Regions from separate parts of the Nocardioides marinus genome, predicted to be linked through region 2. Evidence: predicted binding sites of a transcription regulator. Region 2 holds the regulator's gene; each other region holds the start of a gene.
What was found. The regulator HrcA, encoded in region 2, represses chaperone genes, less so after heat shock. The targets are predictions, from matches to a motif close to TTGGCACTCGNNNNNNNCGAGTGCCAA.
Positions count from the first base shown of each region.

Region 1 (7,722 bases), 870 kb from region 2:
GACCCACCGTCCCCGTCCCGACTTGGCCGGGGCGGCCCCCTCGCCGCACAATCGAGGCAGTTGGCGCACCGGGCTAGGTTCGCCGCACACGGCTCGCCCAGCGCAGCCGCCGGCGCAGCGCAGCGCCACCGACGTACGCCGGGCCCACCGGCGCATCCCCCGGGCCGCACGTCGCGGCCGACCGCCAGGAGAACGATCCGTGAGCACGCCCCACCCCTCCCCGTCGGGCGAGGTGGCGACCCCGGAGCCGCGGGTGACGCGGCGGGGCAAGCGGCGCGCCAAGCGGCGGCGCACCCACACCGTCGCCAAGGTCCTGATCTCCACGCTGGTGGTGCTGGGCCTGGTGACGGGGCTGTCGGTGACCTACCTCTACCGCCACCTCAACGGCAACCTCACGGTCATGGACATCGACGACCAGCTGGTCGGCGACCGGCCGGACAAGGTGGAGGTGACCGGCCCCCAGGAGCCGCTCAACGTCCTGGTGATGGGCTCGGACACTCGCGAGGGCGCCAACAACATCGACGGCCTGACCGGTGGCGGCGAGCGCTCGGACACGACCCTGCTGCTGCACTTCTCCGCCGACCGGGAGCGCGCCTACGGCGTGAGCATCCCCCGCGACTCGATGGTCGACCGGCCCGAGTGCCGCACCGAGGACGGCACGACCACCCCGGCGGCGTCGTACCAGATGTGGAACGTCGCCTACCAGCTCGCGGGGCCCGCCTGCACGATCCAGCAGTTCGAGGCGCTGACCGGCATCCGCCTGGACCACTTCGTCGTCGTGGACTTCACCGGCTTCCAGGACATGGTCGACGCGGTCGGCGGTGTCGAGGTGTGCATCCCCGAGGACATCGACGACCGTGCGCACGGGATGTACCTCGAGGCCGGCACCCGCAAGCTCGAGGGCATCCAGGCGCTCAACTACGTCCGCCAGCGCTACGCGCTGTCCGGGGGCTCCGACATCGGCCGGATGAAGCGCCAGCAGGCCTTCATCGCCTCGATGGTCAACACCGTGGTCTCCTCCAACACCCTGGCCCGGCCGGACCGGTTGCTGGGCTTCCTGGAGGCGGCCACCGAGTCGCTGACCCTCGACGAGGACCTCGGCAACCTGTGGCAGCTGGCCAAGCTGGGCTATGAGTTCCGCGGCATCGGTCTCGACAACGTCCAGTTCATCACCATCCCCAACAAGGTCGACCCGAACGACCCCAACCGGCTGGTGTGGAAGCGGCAGGCCGACGTGGTGTGGAACCGCCTGAAGAACGACGAGCCGCTGACCAAGCGGCTGCAGACCGACGTCATCAGTGCCGCGCGCGTCCCGGGCACCTCCTCCGACGAGCCGTCGGAGTCGCCCGACGAGACCGCCTCGCAGGGCAGCGGGTCAGGTGGCTCGGACGGCAGCGGTGGCAACGCCCCCACCGCCTCCGACGAGGCGCTCGCCGCGGCCGGGTTGTGCACGTGAGCGAGGCCCCCGGCAGCGACCGGCGTACGCCGGAGGAGCAGGCCGCCTGGGAGCGGCGCCGTCGCCGGGCGGAGGTCTTCGGCGACGCGCTGCCCGAGACCACCACGGACGAGAGGGAGCCCGACCCCCGCGACCGGCGAGACGGCGACACCTGGCTCAAGGAGCAGGTGCCACCCCACCACGGCGGCTGAGGTCGAGCCCGTCACACGTCTTCGTGCGCTGTGAGAGCCGAACCGGCGTATTGATACGCCGGCTCGGCGGGTGGTGCGGGTCGAACCGGCGTGTTGATACGCCGGCTCGGCGGGTGGTGCGGGTCGAACCGGCGTGTTGATACGCCGGCTCGACCCGGGAACTGCGGGTGGATCAGGCCTGGCGGGCGGTGAGGGCGTCGCGGATCTCGCGCAGCAGCACGGTGTCCTCGGGGGTGCCCGGAGGAGCGCTGGGGAAGTACTTCTCCTTGGCCCGGGTGTAGGGCAGCACCACCAGGAAGTAGACGACCGCCGCCAGCGTCACGAACGAGATGACGGTGTTGACGAAGAAGGCGGCGTCGCCGAGCTCGGCGTTGGCGAAGAAGGCGTCGTCACCGTCGGCGCCCACCTGCCGGGTCAGCCAGGCCGTGAACGCCTCGACGACCTTGCCGAAGGCGGTGCCGATGATGACCGCGACGGCCAGGTCGACGAGGTTCCCGCGGAGCAGGAAGTTCTTGAAGCCACCCATGATGGAGTCCTCCTAGTCGTGGCGGCCCGAGCGGCCGCGTCCTCCCGCGACGCTAGCGGGACCAGACGTAGGTCAGGAAGGACGCCGCCCCGGCTGTGGCCAAGTTGTGGACGTCTGCTTCCTCGACCGCCAGGACGACCAGCCGTCCACCCGGCGTGCCGAGCGGGCCCGCGCCGGCACCCTCGTCGGCTCCCGGCAGCGCCAGGACGGGTACGCCGGCAGCGACCGTGACCGAGGTGCCCGCCTGCGGGTCGGTGGCCACGACGTCGATCCGGTCCCCGGCCGAGAGCAGCCCCACGGCCCCGGCGTCGGGCAGCCGGACGGGCACCGCCACCCGTCCGGTGCCGGCCAGCCCCTCGCCGGCCAGGTCCTGGCCCACGACCCGGACCGCGGTGATCGGCTCGCCGCGGGCGACCGGCCCGGCCAGGGCCGAGCCCTCGGGGTCGGCGAGCACGTCGTCGGGCACCGCGTCGGGGGAGAGCGTGACCGTGGTCAGGTCGTCCGCGCCCAGGACCGTCCCGGCGGGCAGTGCCCGCGCGGCCACGGTGACCTCCACCCCGGGCGGGGGTGGGCCGGCGACGGCGTGCACGCCCGAGCCGACCGCGAGGGCGGCGCACAGCGCGGCCAGCAGCCGGCGCCGCCCCAGCACCCCGCGGCGCAGCCGCCGCCGGGCGGCACCGAGCCGGCGGCGTACGGAGGAGAGGTCGGGGGGCAGCGACGGGTCGGGCGGCATCCGGCGACGCTAGGTCGGATCGACCTGCGACGGGCCGGGCCCTCCACAGGACCGCCCGACGTCCACAGGGCGTCGGGCGGGTGGGACCTCAGGAGGCCGCGGCGGCGGTGCTGCTGGAGCCCGAGGAGGTGCTCGGGGTGCTGGAGGAGCCGGACGCGCTGCTGCCGGAGTCGCTCGTGCTGCTGGTGCTGCTGGACTCCGACGACGAGCCGGTCGAGGACGAGCCGGCGGTGGAGCTGCTCGAGGCGCCGGAGCGGCTGTCTGTGCGGTAGAAGCCGGAGCCCTTGAAGACCACGCCGACGGCGTTGTAGACCTTGCGCAGCCGGCCCTGGCACTGCGGGCACTCGGTCAGCGAGGCGTCCGAGAAGCTCTGGAACTGCTCGAAGGCGTGGTCGCACTCGGTGCAGGCGTACTGGTAGGTCGGCATCGGGTCTCCTCTCGCGCGGGCCGGGGTCCATCGCATGGCGTGCCGCACTGGCACTCTTCCCTGGCGAGTGCCAATGCTACGTCACGGCAGAATGGCCCGCACCATGAGCGAGCACACGCAGCCGTCCGCCGCGCCGAGCGCCCCCGTCGCGTGGTGGCGCGCCTTCCGGCGGATGCCCGACACCGTGCGCGTCTCGACCTACGTCGTCGCGGGACTGGTGCTCTCCCTGGTCGTGGCGGGGCTCTTCGCCCTCGCGCTGGCCCGCCGGCCGCTGCCGCAGACCGGCGGAGAGGTGGAGGTCGCGGGGCTCACCGGTCGGGTGACGGTGCTGCGCGACGACGCCGGCATCCCGCAGATCTACGCCGACAGCCCGACCGACCTGGCGATGGGCCAGGGCTACGTCACCGCGCAGGAGCGCTTCTTCCAGATGGACGTGCGTCGGCGCAGCGCGTCCGGCACCCTCGCCGAGCTGGTCGGCGCCGGGGCGCTGCCGGGGGACCGGGTGGCCCGCACGCTCGGCTTCCGCCTGGTCGCCCAGCAGGAGCTGGCGCTGCTCAGCCCCGACACCCGGGCCTTCCTGGAGGCGTACGCCGACGGGGTCAACGCCTACCTCGCCGAGCACGACCCCTCCGAGCTGGCCGTGGAGTACACCCTGCTCGACCTCGACGGTGCCGACACCGCGCCCGGTGACTGGACGGCCGTGGACACCCTGACCTGGCTGAAGTCCTACGCCTGGGACCTCGGCGGCGGTGCGGCCGACGAGGTCGAGCGGGTCCTGGTCGCCGACGCCGTGGGCACCCCGCGGGCGCAGGCGCTGTGGCCGGCGTACTCCCACCAGACCGTGCCGCCGGTCGTCTCCGGGGGCGCGGTGGTCGACGGCCGCTTCGAGCCGGGCGCGACCCAGGGCGGCACCCGCAACCCGCAGCGCGTGGGCTTCGGCCCGCGCAGGGTGCGGGCCGTGGAGGCGGCGGGACGCGCGCTGGAGGCGCTGCCGCAGTGGGCCGGCCGCGGTCCCGGCGTCGGCAGCAACGCGGTCGTGGTGGATGCCGAGGCGTCGGGCACCGGTGCGCCGCTGCTGGCCGTCGACCCGCACCTGGCCGCGCAGGTCCCGGGGCCGTGGATGCAGGTGGGGCTGCACTGCCGCGACGTCGGCGCGAGCTGCCCGTGGGACGTCGCGGGCTTCTCGCTGCCCGGCGTCCCGGGCGTGGTGCAGGGCCACAACGCCGAGGTCGCCTGGGGGATGGCCGCGGCGGGCCTCGACACGACCGACCTGGTGGTCGAGCGGATCCGCGACGGGCGCGTGCGGACCGACCGTCGCTCCCGGCCGCTGCGCACCCGCACCGAGGCCATCGACGTCGCCGGTGCCGACTCCGAGCTGCTGACCGTCCGCACCACCCGGCACGGCCCGCTGCTCTCCGACATCGACCCCTCGGCCCGGACGGCCGGTGACGCCTCCGCGGCGGCCCGCGGCGCGGACCTCGACGAGGAGATCGCGGTGGCGGTCCAGTGGGCCGGGTCCACCCCCGCGCCGACCCTGGACGCCCTGCTCGACCTCGCGCTCGCGACCGACGTCGAGACGGCCCGGCAGGCGCTGTCGTCGTGGGCGGTCCCCGCCGTCGACGTGGTGCTCGCCGACCGGGAGGGCACGGTGGGGGTCCAGGTCGCCGGCGCCGTGCCGGTGCGCAAGTCCGGTCGCGACACCACCGAGCCCACGGCGGGCTGGCGCTCGGAGAACGACTGGACCGGGCGGACCCTCCCCTTCGGGGCGCTGCCCTTCACCACCCGGCCCGAGGACGGGGTGGCGGTCGCGGCCAACCAGGCGCCGGTCGGCAGCGACTACCCCTTCCACCTCGGCACCACGTGGGACCCCGGCCACCGTGCCTCCCGGCTGCGCGACCTGGTCGTCTCCGAGCCCCGCGACGTCGACGGGCTGGCCGAGGTCCAGCGCGACAGCCTCTCCCCGTTGGCCGCCGTGCTGGTGCCGGCGCTGCTGGCGGTCGAGCTGGACCCCGGGTACGCCGACGACGGCCAGCGGCTGCTCGAGGACTGGGACCTCGCCGCGCCGGCCGAGGGCACTGGGGCCGCCGCCGCGGCGTACCTCAACGCGACCTGGCGCGAGCTGCTCGCCCTCACCTTCCACGACGAGCTGCCGGCGCCGGTCTGGCCCGACGGCGGTGCGCGCTGGGTCGAGGTCGTGGCCGCGCTGCTGGAGTCACCGCGGGACCCGTGGTGGGACGACGTGACCACCGACCGGGTCGAGGAGCGCGACGACGTGCTGCGCAGCGCGATGCTGGAGGCCCGCGACGAGCTGACGCGGCGCCAGGCCCGCGAGGCCGACCGGTGGACCTGGGGGCACGTGCACCAGCTGTTCCTGGCTTCGCCGGGCCTGCTGGGCGACGGCGTGGCCCTCGACCTGGCGCGTCGCGTGGTCGAGCCCGACCCGTGGGAGGTCGGCGGTGGCCCGGGGGCCGTGGACGCCACCGGCTGGGACGCGGCGCGCGGCTTCGAGGTCACCACCACCCCGTCGATGCGGATGGTGGTGTCCCTGGCCGACTGGGACGACTCCCGCTGGGTCGCCCTCACCGGCGTCTCCGGGCACCCGACCTCGTCGCACTACACCGACCAGACCGACCTGCTCGTGGGTGGCGAGACCCTGCCGTTCCTGTTCTCGCCCGACGCCGTCGCCGAGGCCGCTGACTCCGAGCTCACCCTGCGCCCCGCGCCGTGACGAGGACGCGCCAGCGGACTCGTCGATCGGTGGTCGAGCGACCCGCGTGTCGAGACCCTCGCCTGGTGCTCTGAGTCGGTCGCTCAGAAGCGGCGGACCCCGCTGGGGGTGGCGGCGGCGGTGACCGGGCGGTCGTGGGGTGCGCCGGGGACGTCGAGGCCGACCTCGTCGTCGTGGAGCAGCACGCAGGTGAACGTGCCGACCGGCACCCGGGCCAGGGCGCGGTCGTAGGAGCCGCCACCGCGGCCCAGGCGCAGCCCGGTGGGGGAGACCGCGAGGCCGGGCACCAGCACCACGTCGGGGGTGGCGACCGCGTCGACGCCGAGCCGCGGCCCGGACGGCTCGAGCAGCCCGCGGCTGGCCGGGGCCAGCCCGGCGTCGCCGGTGTGCACGGCCCAGTCCAGGTCGAGGTCCGGCAGCAGCACCGGCAGCAGCACCCGCTTGCCGGCGGCGAGCAGCCCCGCGAGCAGCGGGCCGGTCCCGGGCTCGCTCCCGACACCGACGTACGCCGCCACGCTGGCCGCCCGGCGCACCTGCGGTGACTCCAGGACGACCCGGGCGAGGTCGGCGGCCACCTCCAGCCGCTCGGGCAGCGGGCGCCGCCGCCGGGTGGTCAGGATCCGGTCGCGGACCGCGGTCTTCGCGGCAGCGGTGGGGTCGTCGCCGGGAGGGGGTGGAGGGTCACCATGTGGGGGAACTTGCGCGGGCGGCACGGGACGACCCTACGATCGAGACATGGGTTCCCCGGGCTTGAAGGCCGCGCGCGACAAGATGGTCGCCGAAGGCGTCGACGAGGTGGCGATCGAGACGTTCGCCCACTACTACCGACTCCTCGAGCACGGGGAGACGGGGATGATCCCGGAGTCGACGATCGACCCGGTCGACATGGACTCCCTCGACGACGTCTCGGTCGACGACGAGACCGCGCAGGCCGCGATCCGCACGACCGCCGTCATCAAGCTCAACGGCGGGCTCGGCACCTCGATGGGCATGGACCGCGCCAAGTCGCTGCTGTGCGTGCGCAAGGGGATGAGCTTCCTCGACATCATCTGCCGGCAGGTGCTGCATTTGCGGCAGTCCCACGGCGCCCCCCTCCCGCTGATCTTCATGAACAGCTTCCGCACCTCCGAGGACACGATGGCGGCCGTCGCCCGCTACGACGACCTCCCGGTCGCGGGCCTGCCGCTGGAGTTCCTGCAGAACAAGGAGCCCAAGCTCCTCGCCAAGGACCTCTCGCCGGTCAGCTGGCCCAAGGACCCCGACCTCGAGTGGTGCCCGCCGGGCCACGGCGACATCTACACCGCGCTGGTCGGCACCGGCCTGCTCGACGACCTGCTCGCGGCCGGCTACGAGCGCGTCTTCGTCTCCAACTCCGACAACCTCGGCGCGGTGCCCGACCCGCGGCTGGCCGGCTGGTTCGCCCAGACCGGTGCGCCCTTCGCGATCGAGGCCGTCCGGCGTACCCCCTCCGACCGCAAGGGCGGCCACTTCGCCCGTCGCAAGAACGACGGCCGCCTCGTGCTGCGCGAGACCGCCCAGACCCTGGACGAGGACAAGTCGGCGCTGGCCGACCTCGACCGGCACCGCTACTGCTCGACCAACAACCTGTGGGTCGACCTGCGGGCGCTCAAGGACGTCATGGACCAGCGCGACAACATCCT
Region 1 is NZ_JACBZI010000001.1:418,685-426,406, forward strand. It holds gene BKA05_RS02100 (LCP family protein) at 200-1,456, shown strand; gene BKA05_RS02105 (hypothetical protein) at 1,453-1,647, shown strand; gene BKA05_RS02110 (MscL family protein) at 1,820-2,173, opposite strand; gene BKA05_RS02115 (RcpC/CpaB family pilus assembly protein) at 2,226-2,906, opposite strand; gene BKA05_RS02120 (FmdB family zinc ribbon protein) at 2,995-3,333, opposite strand; gene BKA05_RS02125 (penicillin acylase family protein) at 3,437-6,061, shown strand; gene BKA05_RS02130 (5-formyltetrahydrofolate cyclo-ligase) at 6,145-6,774, opposite strand; gene BKA05_RS02135 (UTP--glucose-1-phosphate uridylyltransferase) at 6,797-7,722, shown strand, end outside.
Region 1: BKA05_RS02120 (FmdB family zinc ribbon protein) is a predicted target of HrcA. The motif match lies at 3,381-3,407, and genes of this name have one in related genera.

Region 2 (7,722 bases):
CGTGCTCGACGGCGACGGCCTGGCCGCCCTCCCGGCCCTGGTCGAGCGAGGGCTGCTGCGGCAGGTGGGGGACCGGCTGGTCCTCACCGACGCCGCCCGGCTGCTCGCCGACGCGGTGGTCCGGGAGCTGTTGTCCTGAGCCAGGTCAGCTGACCAGGCGCAGGGTGAGCGGGTAGCGGTACTCCTCGCCGTTGGCCGAGCGGATGGTGCCGATGAGGGTGAAGACCACCCACAGCACGCCGACGAGGACGAGCAGCAGCAGACCCACGAGCACGAGGACCAGGACGCCGGAGACGACGGCGTAGATCAGCATCGAGACCTGGAAGTTCAGCGACTCCACCGCCTGGCGGCGCACGTAGGGCGACTCGTTGCCCTTGAGCAGCAGCACCAGCAGCGGGCCGAGGAAGGCCAGGGCGACGAAGGCGCCCACGAAGGCCGACCAGTGGGCGGCCGCGCCCCAGGTCTTCTCCTCCCCGGGGGACATCGGCGGGCAACCCCAGCCCCCCGGGCCGGGCATCGGGCCGGGCGTCGGGGGTGGTCCCTGCGGCGGCACCTGGCTCATCGGTCCCCCTGGTCGGTCGTGACGAAGTCGATCAGCTCCTCGACCCTACCCAGCAGGGCCGGCTCGAGGTCGTTGAAGGAGCTGACCCGGCCCAGCACCTGCTTCCACGCCCGGGCGATGTCGGCCTGGTCGCGGTGCGGCCAGCCGAGGTGCTGGCACACGCCCTTCTTCCACTCGATGCTGCGGGGGATGGTCGGCCACGCCTGGAGCCCCAGCCGGTCCGGCTTGACGGCCTGCCAGACGTCGACGAACGGGTGGCCCACGATCAGCACGTGCTTGCCGATCGGCGAGCGGGCGATGCCCTGGGCGATGCGGCTCTCCTTGGAGCCCGCCACGAGGTGGTCGACCAGGACGCCGACCCGGCGGCCCGGGCCCGGGCGGAAGTCGCGCAGGTGGTCGGCGAGGTCGTCGACGCCGCCGAGGTACTCGACGGCCACTCCCTCGACACGCAGGTCGTCGCCCCACACCTTCTCCACCAGCTCGGCGTCGTGGCGACCCTCGACGAAGATCCGGCTGGCACGGGCGACCCGCGCCGTGGTGTCCACCGCGACCGAGCCGGAGGCCGTGCGGGTGGGCTTCGCGGGCCCCTGGCGGGTGACGGGCGCCGTGAGGATCACCGGCTTGCCGTCCAGCAGGAACCCGGGGCCGAGGGGGAAGGTGCGTCGCCGACCTCGACGGTCCTCGAGCGTCAGCACGTCGAGGTCGCGGTCCACCGCCACGATCTCGCCGCAGAAGTCGGCGGTGACCTCCTCGACCACCTCGCCCAGGGTGGCGGGTGCCTCGGTGGCCCGGCCGCGCTTCGGGGCGCGCCAGTCGGTGGAGAGGACGTCGGATCCGTAGCGGTCGCTCACCGGGACAGGCTAGGAAGCCGCGCGGTGCCGACGCGCCAGGCGCGCCGTCGGGCCCGTCCTGCTCGCCCTGCTCGCCCTACTCGGTCTCCTCGGCGGGCCCGCTGGCCTTCTCCCGCCGGTCGGCCATCTCCTCGGCGTCCTTGCCCTCCTCCAGCAGGCCCTCGCCCTCGCCGTCGGGCAGGCCCTCGGCCAAGGGGTTGTCCTCGCCCGGCACCAGGTCGGGCGGGAGCTGCTCGTCGGGGACGCCGGTGCTCTTCTCGGTCTCGTGCTCGGACATGTCCTCGACGCTAGGTCCGGCCGGGGGAGCCGACCTCACCCGGGCGAGCGGTCCTACAGCAGCGGCAGCCGCTTCTGGGAGGCCGGGAGGTGCTGGTAGCCCCGGGTCACGGCGTGGCCCAGGACCGACCGGTCCAGCGGCCACTCGCCCACCTCGAGCGCCTGCTCGACGCGGATCCCGCGCCCCGCGAGGTCGCGGATGGTCTCGGCGACCACCCCGATGTCGGCACGCTGGTCCCTCACGAAGGCCCGGTCGACCGGGGCGCCGTGACCGGGCACCACGACGGTGCGGTCGGTGCACAGCTGCAGGCACACGTCCAGGGCGAGCGGCCACTCCATGGGGAAGCTGTCGGGGCCGTAGGCGGGCGGCGCGGACTCCTCGACCAGGTCGCCGGCGAGCAGCACGTCCGCGTCGGCGATCCGGACGACCAGGTCGCCGGAGGTGTGCCCACGACCGGGGTGCACCAGCTCCAGGACACGGTCGCCGAGGTCCAGCACCGCCGCGGAGGAGAACGGGTGGTCGGGCAGCACGACCGGGCTGGCGTCGACCTCGCCCGGCTCGGCCTCCTCCCCGGCGTACGCCGGACGGTCGGCCGCCCAGGCCTCCAGCTCCTCCACGCACGCCTCGTGCGCGTGCACGGGCACCTCGCCGTAGGCGTCGCGCACGGCGGCGGTGCCGAGCACGTGGTCGTGGTGGGCGTGGGTCGTCACGACGCCCACGACCGCGCCGGCGCCGAGCGAGCGTGCGGTCTCCACGACCTCGCGACCCATCCGGGTCGAGGCGTGGGTGTCGACGACCACGAGTCCCCGCTCCCCGGCGACGTAGGTGACGTTGACGTCGAACCACGCGTGCCGCGCGACCCAGACCCGGTCTGCGACCTCGGTCGGCACGGTGGGGGAGAGGCTCATGACCCCCACCCTAGGAACCGCACGGGTCGCCGCTGCCGGGAGGGGTCACCCCGGGCTAGTAGAGTTGGCACTCGCTGAGATCGAGTGCCAGGAGGATCCAGCGGCAGTCAGCCGTCACCAGCGTCGACCCGGAGGTGGAGCGTGCAGGAGGACCGTCGACTCGCCGTGCTCCGCGCGATCGTCGAGGACTACGTCTCGACCGAGGAGCCGGTGGGCTCCAAGGCGCTGGTCGAGCGGCACGGGCTGGGGGTCTCCCCGGCGACCGTCCGCAACGACATGGCGGTGCTGGAGGAGGAGGGGTACATCACCCAGCCCCACACCAGCGCGGGTCGCGTCCCCACCGACAAGGGCTACCGCCTCTTCGTCGACCGGCTGACCACGGTCAAGCCGCTGTCCTCGGCGGAGAAGCGGGCGATCTCCAGCTTCCTCGACGGTGCGGTCGACCTCGACGACGTGGTGCAGCGCTCCGTGCGCCTACTGTCCCAGCTGACCCGACAGGTCGCGGTCGTGCAGTACCCCACGCTCTCCTCCTCCACCGTGCGGCACGTCGAGCTGGTGGCACTGGCCCCGGAGCGGCTGCTGGTGGTCCTCATCCTCAGCACCGGCCGGGTGGAGCAGCGCCTGGTCGAGCTCGCCGCCCCGCTCGCCGACGACGACCTCGCCGGTCTGCGCAGCCGGCTGCTGCTGGTCGCGACCGGTCAGCGCATCGCCGACGCGGTCGCCGGCCTGCGGGGGATCGTGCCGGTCGACCCCGCCGCCGCCGCACAGCCGGGCGCCGAGGCCACCGGGGCGGTCGTCGAGGCGCTGTGCGAGGCGATGAGCGACCACCGCTCCGACCACCGGGTGGCCGTGGGCGGTGCGGCCAACCTCGCGCGCTACGGCGACAGCTTCGACTCCGCCGTCCGGCCCCTGCTCGAGGCGCTCGAGGAGCACGTCGTGCTGCTCAAGCTGCTCGGGGAGGCGGGCTCCAGCGGCATGGTCACCGTGCGCATCGGCGCGGAGGGCCCCTACGAGGAGCTCGCCTCGACCAGCGTGGTCTCCACCGGCTACGGGCCGGAGGACCAGTCGCTGGCCGCGCTGGGGATCGTCGGCCCCACGCGCATGGACTACCCCGGGACGATGGCCGCGGTACGTGCCGTCGCCCGCTACGTCACCCGCATCCTCGACGAGGCCTGAACGGCCCGTCCCCACCCGCAGACCACCCACAGCAGACGAGTAGGAAGCAACCAGCAGTGAGCCAGGACCTCTACGAGATCCTCGGGGTCTCCCGTGACGCCGACGACGCCGAGCTGAAGAAGGCCTATCGCAGGCTGGCGCGCCAGTACCACCCCGACGTCAACCCCGACCCCGCCGCGCAGGAGAGGTTCGGCGAGGTCTCACGGGCCTACGAGGTGCTCAGCGACCCGCAGAAGCGCGCCGCCTACGACCGCGGCGGCGACCCGTTCGGCGGTGGGGCGGGTGGTTTCGGCCAGGGCGCCGGGTTTTCCTTCACCGACATCATGGACGCCTTCTTCGGAGGCGGTGGTCAGGGCACTGGCACGGGCCGTGGTCCGCGTCCGCGCGTACGCCGCGGGCAGGACGCGCTGATCCGGCTGGAGATCGAGCTCGCCGAGGCGGCCTTCGGGGTCTCCCGGGAGATCAAGGTCGACACGGCCGTGACCTGCTCGGCGTGTGCCGGCGAGGGCGCGGCCCCCGGCTCGCACGCCGTGCCGTGCGAGACCTGCCGCGGCCAGGGCGAGGTCGCCCACGTGCAGCGCTCGTTCCTCGGTGAGATCCGCACGCTGCGTCCCTGCGCCGCCTGCCGCGGCTTCGGCAGCGTCATCCCCGACCCCTGCCGGGAGTGCTCCGGTGACGGCCGGGTCCGCTCGCGTCGCTCGCTGACCGTCAAGATCCCGGCCGGCGTCGACACCGGCACCCGGGTCCAGCTCGCCGAGCAGGGCGAGGTCGGCCCCGGCGGCGGCCCCGCCGGAGACCTGTACGTCGAGATCCACGTCGCCGCCCACCCGGTCTTCAAGCGTCAGGGCGACGACCTGCACTGCACCGTGACGGTGCCGATGACGGCCGCGGCCCTGGGCACCACGATCGAGATGCCCACGCTGGAGGCCGACGTGGTCGAGGGCTCCGAGCAGGTCACCGACCTCGAGACCTCCTTCGAGCTCGACATCCGTCCCGGCACCCAGTCCGGCACCGAGCAGGTGCTGCGCGGGCGCGGGGTCCCCGGTCTGCGCGGTGGTCGCGGCGACCTGGTCGTCACCATCGCCGTGGAGACGCCGACCCGGCTCGACGCCCGGCAGGAGGAGCTGCTCCACGAGCTGGCGGCGCTGCGTGGCGAGGAGTCGCCCGAGGGGTCGGTCAAGCCGGGCGCCAAGTCGGTCTTCGGGCGCCTGCGCGACGCGTTCAACCACTGATCCCCACCGCCGAAGCAGGTCCACGATGTCCCTCCCGGTCCACCTGGTGCCCTCCCTGGAGGGCGTGGGCGTCGGCGCCACGGTGGTCGTCGAGGGCGACGAGGCGCACCACGCCGTCGCCGTACGACGCCTGCGCGTCGGCGAGAGCCTCGTGCTGACCGACGGCCTCGGTCGCTCGGCCGTGGGCGAGGTCGCCTCGACCGGCAAGCGGCGCCTCGACGTCGCGGTGCGCGAGACCGCGTCCGACCCGGAGCCCGCTCCGGCGGTCACCGTGGTCCAGGCGCTGCCCAAGGGCGACCGCGGGGAGCTCGCCGTGGAGGTCCTCACCGAGGTGGGGGCGGCGCGGATCGTCCCGTGGGCCGCCTCCCGCTCGGTGGCGGTCTGGAAGGGCGAGCGGGCGGAGAAGGGGCTCTCCAAGTGGCGCGCCACGGCCCGGGAGGCCGCCAAGCAGGCGCGCCGCACCTGGCACCCGCAGGTGGATCCGTTGGCGAGCACCGACCGGGTCGTCGACCTCGTCGCCGCTGCCCACCTGGCCGTCGTGCTCCACGAGGAGGCGACGGCGTCGCTGGCCGGGCTCGAGGTGCCGCCGGCGGGCTCGGTGCTCGTCGTGGTCGGTCCCGAGGGCGGGGTCGCCCCCGAGGAGCTGGCGGCCCTGACCGCAGCGGGCGCCGTCAGCGTGCGCCTGGGGGCCGAGGTGCTGCGCACGTCGACGGCCGGCGTGGCCGCCGTGGCCGCGTTGCTGTCGCGCACGCCCCGGTGGGGCTGAGGTCCTCCGCCGGTCCGCCGCCCGTCCTCAGCCGACGGTGATCTCCTTGGTGTCGAACATCGGCGGGTTGCCCTCGCCGCCGGAGGGGTCGTCGGTCATGGCGATGAAGGTGTAGGTGCCCGGCGCCAGGTCCGAGACGTCCACCTCGGTCTGCCAGGGGTAGAGCGCGTCCATCCAGCCCTCCGCGGTCGCGAAGCCCCGGGCCACGACGGCGTCGGAGGAGTCGCGGACCTCCCACGGGACGGTGGCCTCGAACGAGGAGGCCACACCGCTGGCGGTGAAGGTGCCGGGGACCTCGGCGCCCTGCTCGGGCGAGGTGATGTTGACGAGGTTGAGCACGTCGAGCTGGTCGGCGTTCGCCACCCCGTCGGCGGTCTCGACCCCGAAGAGGGTGGTGGACCCTCCGGGCGAGGTCACCGTCACCGGGTCGCGTGACTGCAGCGCGCCCTGGACGGTGTAGACGAGGGACTGCACGGCCAGCTCTGCGTCGGCCCCGGACATCCCCGCCGCGCGCTCGACCCAGGCCTCGTCGGAGAGCGTGACGGTGATCAGGCCGTCGCCGTGCTCGACGGAGGAGAACCCGCCGCCGCCGGGGAAGGCCGACCGGTAGTCGGGGTCGGCGGGCTCCCCCGAGGCGGCCATCTCGGCCGCGCCCAGCGCGGGCTCGCCGCTGACCTTGCGGAACTCCCGGAACAGCCGCGGCCCCGAGCCGGACTCGCCCACGTAGTAGACCGGCACCGCACCCGCCTGCGCCGGCTCCTGCGTGGGTACGTCGGTGACGGCCGGGTCCGAGGGCGACGACGTGGCCGCGGGCGACTCCGAGCGGTCCGCGGCGACCGGGTCGGTCGCGGCGTCGTCACCGCCGCAGGCGGAGGTGGTCAGCAGGACCCCGACGGCCAGGGCGGCCAGGGTGCGGACGGGGCGAGGAGTGGTGCGCATGGTGTCCATGATGCCCTTGTGACGCTCGATCCGCGTTCCAGGTTCCGTCGTGTGTCGCCCGTGCGATGATCGACGGTGGGGAAGGGAGACCCATGTCCGACTGCTTGTTCTGCAAGATCGTGGCCGACGAGGTGCCGGCCGAGGTCGTGCACGTCACCGAGCGCACCGTCGCGTTCCGCGACATCAACCCGCAGGCACCGACCCACGTGCTGGTGGTGCCCAAGGCACACTTCGCGAACGCCGGTGAGCTGGCCGTGGGCGACCCGGTGGCGATGGCCGAGCTCATCGACGCCGGCCACGCGGTCGCCACCGCCGAGGGCCACGAGGACGGCTACCGCCTGGTGTTCAACACCGGCGAGAAGGCCGGGCAGACCGTGTTCCACACCCACCTGCACGTGCTGGCCGGCCGCGACCTGACGTGGCCCCCGGGATGAGGGACCCCGGGATGAGCGCCCCGGGGAGGAGCCGGCGCCTCGTCGCCGTCCTCGTGGTGGCCGTGCTGGCCGTGGTCGGCACCGTCGCGGTGGCGCTCACGCAGCGCGGCGACGACCGTCGTACCGGCGTGGCCGCGGACGTCCTCGAGCCGCCCGCGCCCCCCGAGGTCGCCGCCCAGCAGCTGGCCGCGGTGCCGCCCGGCAAGCAGGTGCCCCTGCGCCGTGGCGAGCGGCGGATGACGCTGGAGATGGACACCGACTACACCCCGAGCGCACCGACCGGGGTCGGCACCGACGACTACCGCTGCTTCCTGCTCGACCCCGAGCTGGAGGAGGACGTCTGGCTCACCGGGAGCCAGGTGCTCCCCGGCAACCCCGACGTCGTGCACCACGTCATCCTCTTCAAGGTCGACGCCGACCAGGTCGCGGCGGCGGAGGAGCTCGACGAGCGGACCGTGGACCCCGGGTGGACCTGCTTCGGCGGCAGCGGGCTGGAGGGCGACTTCTCCCGGCTCACCGACGCCAACTGGTTGGCCGCCTGGGCGCCGGGAGGTGACGAGCGGGCGACCAGCGACGG
Region 2 is NZ_JACBZI010000001.1:1,286,685-1,294,406, forward strand. It holds gene hemW (radical SAM family heme chaperone HemW) at 1-139, shown strand, start outside; gene BKA05_RS06195 (DUF4870 domain-containing protein) at 146-562, opposite strand; gene BKA05_RS06200 (DUF3097 family protein) at 559-1,413, opposite strand; gene BKA05_RS06205 (hypothetical protein) at 1,490-1,690, opposite strand; gene BKA05_RS06210 (MBL fold metallo-hydrolase) at 1,744-2,598, opposite strand; gene hrcA (heat-inducible transcriptional repressor HrcA) at 2,740-3,774, shown strand; gene dnaJ (molecular chaperone DnaJ) at 3,831-5,006, shown strand; gene BKA05_RS06225 (16S rRNA (uracil(1498)-N(3))-methyltransferase) at 5,032-5,772, shown strand; gene BKA05_RS06230 (Gmad2 immunoglobulin-like domain-containing protein) at 5,800-6,711, opposite strand; gene BKA05_RS06235 (histidine triad nucleotide-binding protein) at 6,804-7,145, shown strand; gene BKA05_RS06240 (monooxygenase) at 7,157-7,722, shown strand, end outside.

Region 3 (7,722 bases), 650 kb from region 2:
GTGGCCCGGGGTGCGGTCGCGCAGCAGGCCCATCGCCCGGCTGCCCTGGGACTTCACGGTGCCGACGCTCACCCCGAGGACGTCGGCGGTCTCGGACTCGGTGAGCCCCTCGTAGTAGCGCAGCACCACGACGGCGCGCGCCTTCGGCGGCAGCGTCGAGACGACCTCCCACACGGCCGCGCGCTGCCCCTCGTCGTAGCGCTCCTCGACGCCGGCGGTGTCCGGCAGCGCGTCGGTCGCCCGCTCGCGCCGCTTCCACGGCCGGCGCCACAGCGAGGTGGTCTCGTTGACCAGGATCCGTCGGACGTAGCCGTCCAGCGCCTCGCGGTCGCGCACCTTGTCCCACGACAGGTACAGCTTCGCGAGCGCGGTCTGCAGCACGTCCTCGGCCTGGTGCCGGTCGCCGGTCAGCAGGTAGGCGGTGCGCAGCAGCGCACCCTGCCGGGCCTCGAGGTACGCCGTGAACTCGGCGTCCACGCGCTCACGCCGCGTGTCCGTGCCACCCACGTCCGCCCTCACCTCCGTCGCCGACCTCATCGTGGTCCCCAGGTGTTCATGTCCGTGGGACGCGCGCCCCGGAGGGATGGTTGGAACCGTCGGTGGAATCGGGTTGGCTGAGCCCATGCAGCAGGTGAAGGCCGTCGTGGCCATGAGCAAGGGCGCCCCCGTCGAGGTCGTCACCATCAACGTCCCCGACCCCGGGCCGGGCGAGGCGGTCGTGCAGGTGCAGTCCTGCGGGGTCTGCCACACCGACCTCCACTACCGGGAGGGCGGCATCAACGACGAGTTCCCGTTCCTCCTCGGTCACGAGGCGGCGGGTGTCGTCGAGGCCGTCGGGGAGGGCGTCACCGACGTCGCGCCCGGTGACTTCGTGATCCTCAACTGGCGCGCGGTGTGCGGGGAGTGCCGGGCCTGCAAGCGCGGCGACCTGCAGTACTGCTTCGCCACCCACAACGCCACCCAGAAGATGACGCTCGCCGAGGGGGAGATGGCCGGCACCGAGCTGAGCCCCGCCCTGGGCATCGGCGCGTTCGCCGAGAAGACCCTCGTCGCCGCGGGTCAGTGCACCAAGGTCGACCCCGAGGCCCGGCCGGCCGCCGTCGGCCTGCTCGGCTGCGGCGTGATGGCCGGCATCGGTGCGGCGATCAACACCGGCGGTGCGACCCGTGGCCGCAGCGTGGCCGTCATCGGCTGCGGCGGCGTCGGCGTGGCCGCCGTCGCGGGTGCGGCGCTGGCCGGCGCCAGCCCGATCATCGCCATCGACATCGACGCGAAGAAGCTCGAGAAGGCCACCGAGCTCGGCGCCACCCACACCATCGACTCCAGCACGACCGACGTGGTCGAGGCGGTCAAGGAGATCTGCGGCGGCGTCTACGAGGGCGCCGAGGGCGCCGACATCGTCGTCGAGGCGGTCGGCCGCCCCGAGACCTGGCAGCAGGCGTTCTACGCCCGCGACCTCGCCGGCACCGTCGTCCTGGTGGGCGTCCCGACCCCGGACATGAAGGTCCCCGACCTGCCGCTCATCGACGTGTTCGGGCGCGGCGGCTCGCTGAAGTCGAGCTGGTACGGCGACTGCCTGCCCTCGCGCGACTTCCCGATGCTCGTCGACCTCTACCAGCAGGGCCGCCTCGACCTCGACGCGTTCGTCTCCGAGGAGATCGGCATCGACGACGTCGAGGCCGCCTTCGAGAAGATGCACCACGGCGGCGTGCTGCGCTCGGTGGTGGTGCTCTGATGTCGGGCATCGGTTCCAGCGTCCGCATCGACCACGCGGTCGTCAGCGGGACGTTCTCCCTCGACGGGGAGACTCATCGTGTCGACAACAACATCTGGGTGGTCGGCGACGACACCGAGTGCGTCGTCATCGACGCTCCCCACGACGTCGACGCGATCATGGAGGTCGTGGGGGAGCGGCAGGTCCGCGCGATCCTGCTGACCCACGCCCACGACGACCACTGCCGGGTCGCGCCCGCGCTGCGCGAGCGCGTCGTCGCCCCGATCATGTTGCACCCCGACGAGAAGCCGCTGTGGGAGCTCACCCACGTGCAGGACGGCGAGGGCCACCTCTGGGACGTCGACCTCGCCGACGGCTTCGAGGTCCAGGTCGCCGGTACGACGCTGCGCGCCCTGCACACGCCCGGCCACGCGCCCGGTGCGGTCTGCTTCCACGCGCCGGCGCTCGGCTGCGTCTTCACCGGCGACACGCTCTTCCACGGCGGGCCCGGCGCCACCGGTCGCTCCTTCAGCGACCGGCCGACCCTCGAGGCCTCGATCCGCGCCAGCCTGTGGCAGCTGCCCGACGACACCGTCGTGCACACCGGCCACGGGGACGACACCACGATCGGTGCGGAGAAGGCAGCGCTCGGCTGACCCGACCGGGCACAAGGTCCCTGGGCCGAGGTCCCACGACCTCGGGACCATGGGCCTCCGGCTGGGTGCCCGCGGACCCTCTCCCCGCCCCGGCGACGACCCATAGCGTCGTACTTGTCGAGGCGGGGAGGTCCTGCCCGAGGAGGGAACAAGACGATGCGTGCGATGCTCGACAAGCTGACCTCGTGGGTGGGCCTGGCGCTCGCCGCGGTGCTCCTGGTGGCCGGCGGCCTGCTCACCTGGGCCAACGCCTTCGTGGCCGACCAGGTCGACTACCAGCTGGGGATGCAGGCGATCACGATGCCGACCGAGGAGGCGATCGCGGGGCTGTCCGACACCGACCGCGAGGCGCTCGAGCCGTTCGTCGGCTCGCCCCTCGACACCGGTGCCGAGGCCAAGGCCTACGCCGACCACTACATCCTCGCCCACATGAACGCCTCCAGCGACGGCCGGACCTACCAGGAGGTGAGCGGTGAGTTCATCGCCCTCTCCGACGCGGAGAAGGCCAGTGCCGAGGGCCAGGCGCTCGGGGGCCTGCGTCAGTCGCTGTTCATGGGCAACACCCTGCGCGGGCTGCTGCTCTACGGATACGCCTTCGCGACCATCGGCATGATCGCCGGGTACGCCGCGATCGCCGCCTTCGCCGGCGCCGCCGTCCTCCTGGTCCTCGCGCTGCTGGGCCTGCGCCACGGCCACCGCGAGGAGGTCAAGGCCCGCGCCGTCACCCCGGCCGCGGTGCCTGCCACCGCCTGACGCACCTACAGCGGCTGCACGAGCAGCGCGGTGCCGCTCCCGGCGACCCTGGTCATCACCAGGGTCGCCTCGGCGTCCCCGGAGAGGGAGAGCCGCTTGCGCAGCTCCTCGGGGACGACGTCGACGCCCCGCTTCTTGATGGTCAGCCGGCCCACGCCGCGCTCGCGCAGCGCGGCCCGCAGCTGCTTCTCCCGGAAGGGCAGCTCCTCGACCACCCGGTAGCCACGGGCGAAGGGGGAGCGGAAGGCCTGGTCGCTGGTGACGTAGGCGATGTGCGGGTCGACCAGGCCGCCGCCGACGCCGGCGGCGACCGCGGTCACCAGCCCGGCGCGGATGACGGCCCCGTCGGGCTCGTAGAGGAAGTCGCCGACCGCGCGCACCTCGCCGGCGACCGGATCCTCGTCGGTGAGGGTGGCCAGCCCGCCGCGGCCGATGACGGTGGCCCGACGCGCGGTGGTGGCCAGCGAGCCCGACCACAGGGCGGCCTCCTTGACCTCACCGCCGTCGCTGACCCACTCGGCCTCGACACCCTGGGGCACCAGGTCGTGGGGGATGCCGGGGGCGACCTTGACGCACGAGTCGCGGCGCAGCAGCCGCTCGACGAAGGACCACGGTGGCGTCCAGTCGTCGACGGAGAAGGAGCGCCCGCGCGCGGAGCGGCGGGCGGGGTCGGCGAAGGCCACCTCGAACGGCGTCGTGTCGACGTCCACGGCGTCGGCGACCATCACCGCGCCGGGCAGGCCGAGCGCGGCGAGGTTGGCCTCGGCCACGGCCACCCGGACCGGGTCGAGGTCCACCCCGGCGCACACGACTCCCACCTCGGCGGCCGCCACCAGGTCGCCGCCGATGCCGCAGCCGAGGTCGACCAGGGTCTCGGCCTCGAAGGCGCGCAGCCGGGCGGCGCGGTGCCGGGCGACCGCGGGGCGGGTGGCCTGCTCGAGGCCGTCGGGGGTGAAGTACATCCGGGCGGCCAGCTCGCCGAACTTGGCCTCGGCCCGCCGACGCAGCGTCGCCTGGGTCAGCGCGGCCGCGGCCCGCGCGGGCTCGGCCAGCGACCGGAGGCGGGTCTGTGCGGCCAGCGGGTCGTCGCCGGCGTACTCCTCGGCGCGGGCGAGCAGGGCCTGCCCGTCGTCGGTCAGCAGCCACCGGAACGCCTCGAGATCCACGTCGCGATCCTTCCAGTGCCGACCGGCTCTGGCACTCCCTAGGGGTGAGTGCTAGTTTCTGTGCTGGCACTCTCACCTTGAGTGTGCCAGCGCTTGCCACCGGTGCGGCCCCCGCGACGGCGTACCTGGGAAGCAGGCACCACGTTCCTGAACCCATCCGTGCAGAAAGTGGAGGTCGACAACAGTGTCGGTCAACATCAAGCCCCTCGAGGACCGGATCGTCGTCAAGCCGCTCGACGCCGAGCAGACCACGGCCTCCGGCCTGGTCATCCCGGACACCGCCAAGGAGAAGCCCCAGGAGGGCGAGGTCGTGGCCGTGGGCCCGGGCCGTTTCAACGAGGACGGCGACGAGCGCATCCCCATGGACGTCTCCGTGGGCGACAAGGTCATCTACAGCAAGTACGGCGGCACCGAGGTCAAGTACGGCGGGGACGAGTTCCTCATCCTCTCCGCGCGCGACGTCCTCGCGATCGTCGGCTGACGCATCCTCAGCTCCGGGTCGTGCGCCTGTGTCCTCGCGGGCGCCGGCGCACGACCCGCACTGTTTCCTGACTCTCTGTAAGGAGTAGTAGTGCCCAAGATCCTGGAGTTCGACGAGAATGCCCGGCGCGCGCTCGAGCGCGGCGTGGACGCGCTCGCCAACACCGTGAAGGTGACCCTCGGCCCGAAGGGCCGCTACGTCGTGCTCGACAAGAAGTGGGGCGCCCCGACCATCACCAACGACGGCGTGACCGTCGCGCGTGAGGTCGAGCTGGACGACCCGTTCGAGAACCTCGGCGCCCAGCTGTGCAAGGAGGTCGCCACCAAGACCAACGACGTCGCCGGTGACGGCACCACCACCGCCACCGTACTGGCCCAGGCGATGGTCCACGAGGGCCTGCGCGCCGTGGCCGCCGGCGCGAACCCGATGGGTCTCAAGCGCGGCATGGACAAGGCGACCGAGGCCGTCGGCGAGGCGCTGAAGGCTGCTGCCCGCGACGTCGACTCGGTGGAGGACATGGCCTCGGTGGCCACCATCTCCAGCCGCGACAAGCACATCGGCGACCTGCTCAGCCAGGCCTTCGACAAGGTCGGCAAGGACGGTGTCATCACCGTGGAGGAGTCCTCCACGATGGGCACCGAGCTCGACTTCACCGAGGGCATGCAGTTCGACAAGGGCTACCTGTCGCAGTACTTCGTCACCGACCCCGAGCGCATGGAGGCCGTCCTCGAGGACGCCTACATCCTCCTGCACCAGGGCAAGATCTCGGCCGTCGCCGAGATGCTGCCGCTGCTGGAGAAGGTCATGCAGACCGGCAAGCCGCTCTTCATCCTCGCCGAGGACGTCGAGGGCGAGGCGCTCTCCACGCTGGTCGTCAACAAGATCCGTGGCACCTTCAACGCCGTCGCGGTGAAGAGCCCCGCCTTCGGTGACCGCCGCAAGGCGATGATGCAGGACATCGCGGTCCTGACCGGTGGCCAGGTCATCGCCCCCGAGGTCGGCCTCAAGCTCGACCAGGCGGGCCTCGAGGTCCTCGGCCAGGCCCGTCGCGTCGTGGTCACCAAGGACCACACCACGATCGTCGAGGGTGCCGGCGACGCCGCCGCCGTCGAGGGCCGCGTCTCCCAGATCAAGGCCGAGATCGAGAACACCGACTCCGACTGGGACCGCGAGAAGCTCCAGGAGCGCCTCGCGAAGCTGGCCGGTGGCGTGTGCGTGATCAAGGTCGGCGCCGCCACCGAGGTGGAGCTGAAGGAGAAGAAGCACCGCATCGAGGACGCCGTCTCCGCGACCCGCGCGGCCATCGAGGAGGGCATCGTCGCCGGCGGTGGCTCCGCGCTGGTCCACGCCGTCTCGGTGCTCGACGACAACCTCGGCCTCGAGGGCGACGAGGCGCTCGGTGTCCGCATCGTGCGCAAGTCCGCCGACGAGCCGCTGCGCTGGATCGCCGAGAACGGTGGCGAGAACGGCTACGTCATCACCACCAAGGTCCGCGAGCTCGGTGTGGGCAACGGCTACAACGCCGCCACCGGCGAGTACGGCGACCTGGTCGCCCAGGGCGTCCTGGACCCGGTCAAGGTCACCCGCTCCGCGCTGGTCAACGCCACCTCGATCGCCGGCATGCTGCTGACGACCGAGACGCTGGTCGTCGACAAGCCCGAGGAGGAGGACGAGTCCGGGGCCGCAGGCCACGGGCACGGCCACGGCCACTGAGCCCCTCCGGGTACTCCCTGGCAGGCAGCACCTGCTGATCGACCCCCGTCGGACCCCGGTCCGGCGGGGGTCGTGCACGTCACAGGGGTGCAGCACGGGGCGTCGGCCCAGGTCACGCAGACGCAACATCCGCGCAACACCGGTGGGATGCACTGGTGCCATGACGATGCTGTGGAGGGTCCGCGCGAGCCTGCCCGACCGGCCCGGTGGGCTGGCGGCGCTCGCGCAGCAGTGTGCGGAACGGGGCGTGGACATCCGGGGGCTGCAGATCTTCCCGGGCGTGCGGGCGGTGACCGACGAGGTCGTGATGGAGACCCCCGACGGCTGGAGCGAGCACGAGGTCGCGCTGCTGGTGGAGTCCTCCGGCTGGACGCACCTGGCGGCCCAGGAGGTCACCGCGGCCGCGCTCACCGACCAGCCCACGCGCTACGTGCAGGCGGCCCGCACGATCCTGGCCCGACCGACCAGCTTCCCCGAGGTCGTCGCCCAGCTCTTCGACGCCGAGTCCGAGCCGCGCGACGGCGACGCCGGACCGGTCCAGGACGGGATGGAGATGACGGTGGGGGACGTGCAGGTACAGGTACGCCGCACCGCACCCTTCACCGACATCGAGCGGGCCCGCGGGGCGGCCATGGCCGACCTGGTGAGCGACGTCCTGCAGCGCACCAAGGAGTCCGCCGCGATCGGCATCTCCACGGGCGGCCGTCGGCTGGGCGGCGGTGCCGTGCCGTCGTACGTCGTGGAGGGCGAGACGGTCTCCGCCATCGTCGACGGCGTCGTGGTGGGCCTGGCCACGGTCCAGTCACCTCTCGAGGACGACCCCGACGTCCGGCCGGTGACCCTGCGCGTCGACCCGGCGTGGCAGCGCCGCGGGATCGGGACCCGGCTGCTCATCGACTCCTCGCGACTGGCCCACATGCTCGGCGCCGCCGAGATCGTGCTGCGCACCCGCGCGGACAACCAGGCGGTGCTGCCGATGGTGATGGCCGCCGGCATGCGCGGGCGCATCAGGATGGCCCAGGACATGCTGACCGTGCGCGTCCCGGTGCGTGACCTCAAGCCGCTGTCCACCTAGAGGCCGCAACTTCTCCCGCTCGGGAGGCGTCGGAGGAGCATGCGCGTCCTCCTGCTGCTCGCCGCCCTGCTCGCCCTCGTGGGCTGCTCCGAAGACCCCGCGGATCCGGTCGGGGCGGCGTCGACCGTCACGCCGACCTCCGCCACGCAGCCTCCCCGTGACCG
Region 3 is NZ_JACBZI010000001.1:637,449-645,170, forward strand. It holds gene BKA05_RS03125 (SigE family RNA polymerase sigma factor) at 1-507, opposite strand, end outside; gene BKA05_RS03130 (S-(hydroxymethyl)mycothiol dehydrogenase) at 623-1,735, shown strand; gene BKA05_RS03135 (MBL fold metallo-hydrolase) at 1,735-2,370, shown strand; gene BKA05_RS03140 (hypothetical protein) at 2,536-3,123, shown strand; gene BKA05_RS03145 (THUMP-like domain-containing protein) at 3,129-4,289, opposite strand; gene groES (co-chaperone GroES) at 4,474-4,770, shown strand; gene groL (chaperonin GroEL) at 4,861-6,483, shown strand; gene BKA05_RS03160 (GNAT family N-acetyltransferase) at 6,644-7,558, shown strand; gene BKA05_RS03165 (hypothetical protein) at 7,598-7,722, shown strand, end outside.
Region 3: groES (co-chaperone GroES) is a predicted target of HrcA. The motif match lies at 4,318-4,344, and genes of this name have one in related genera.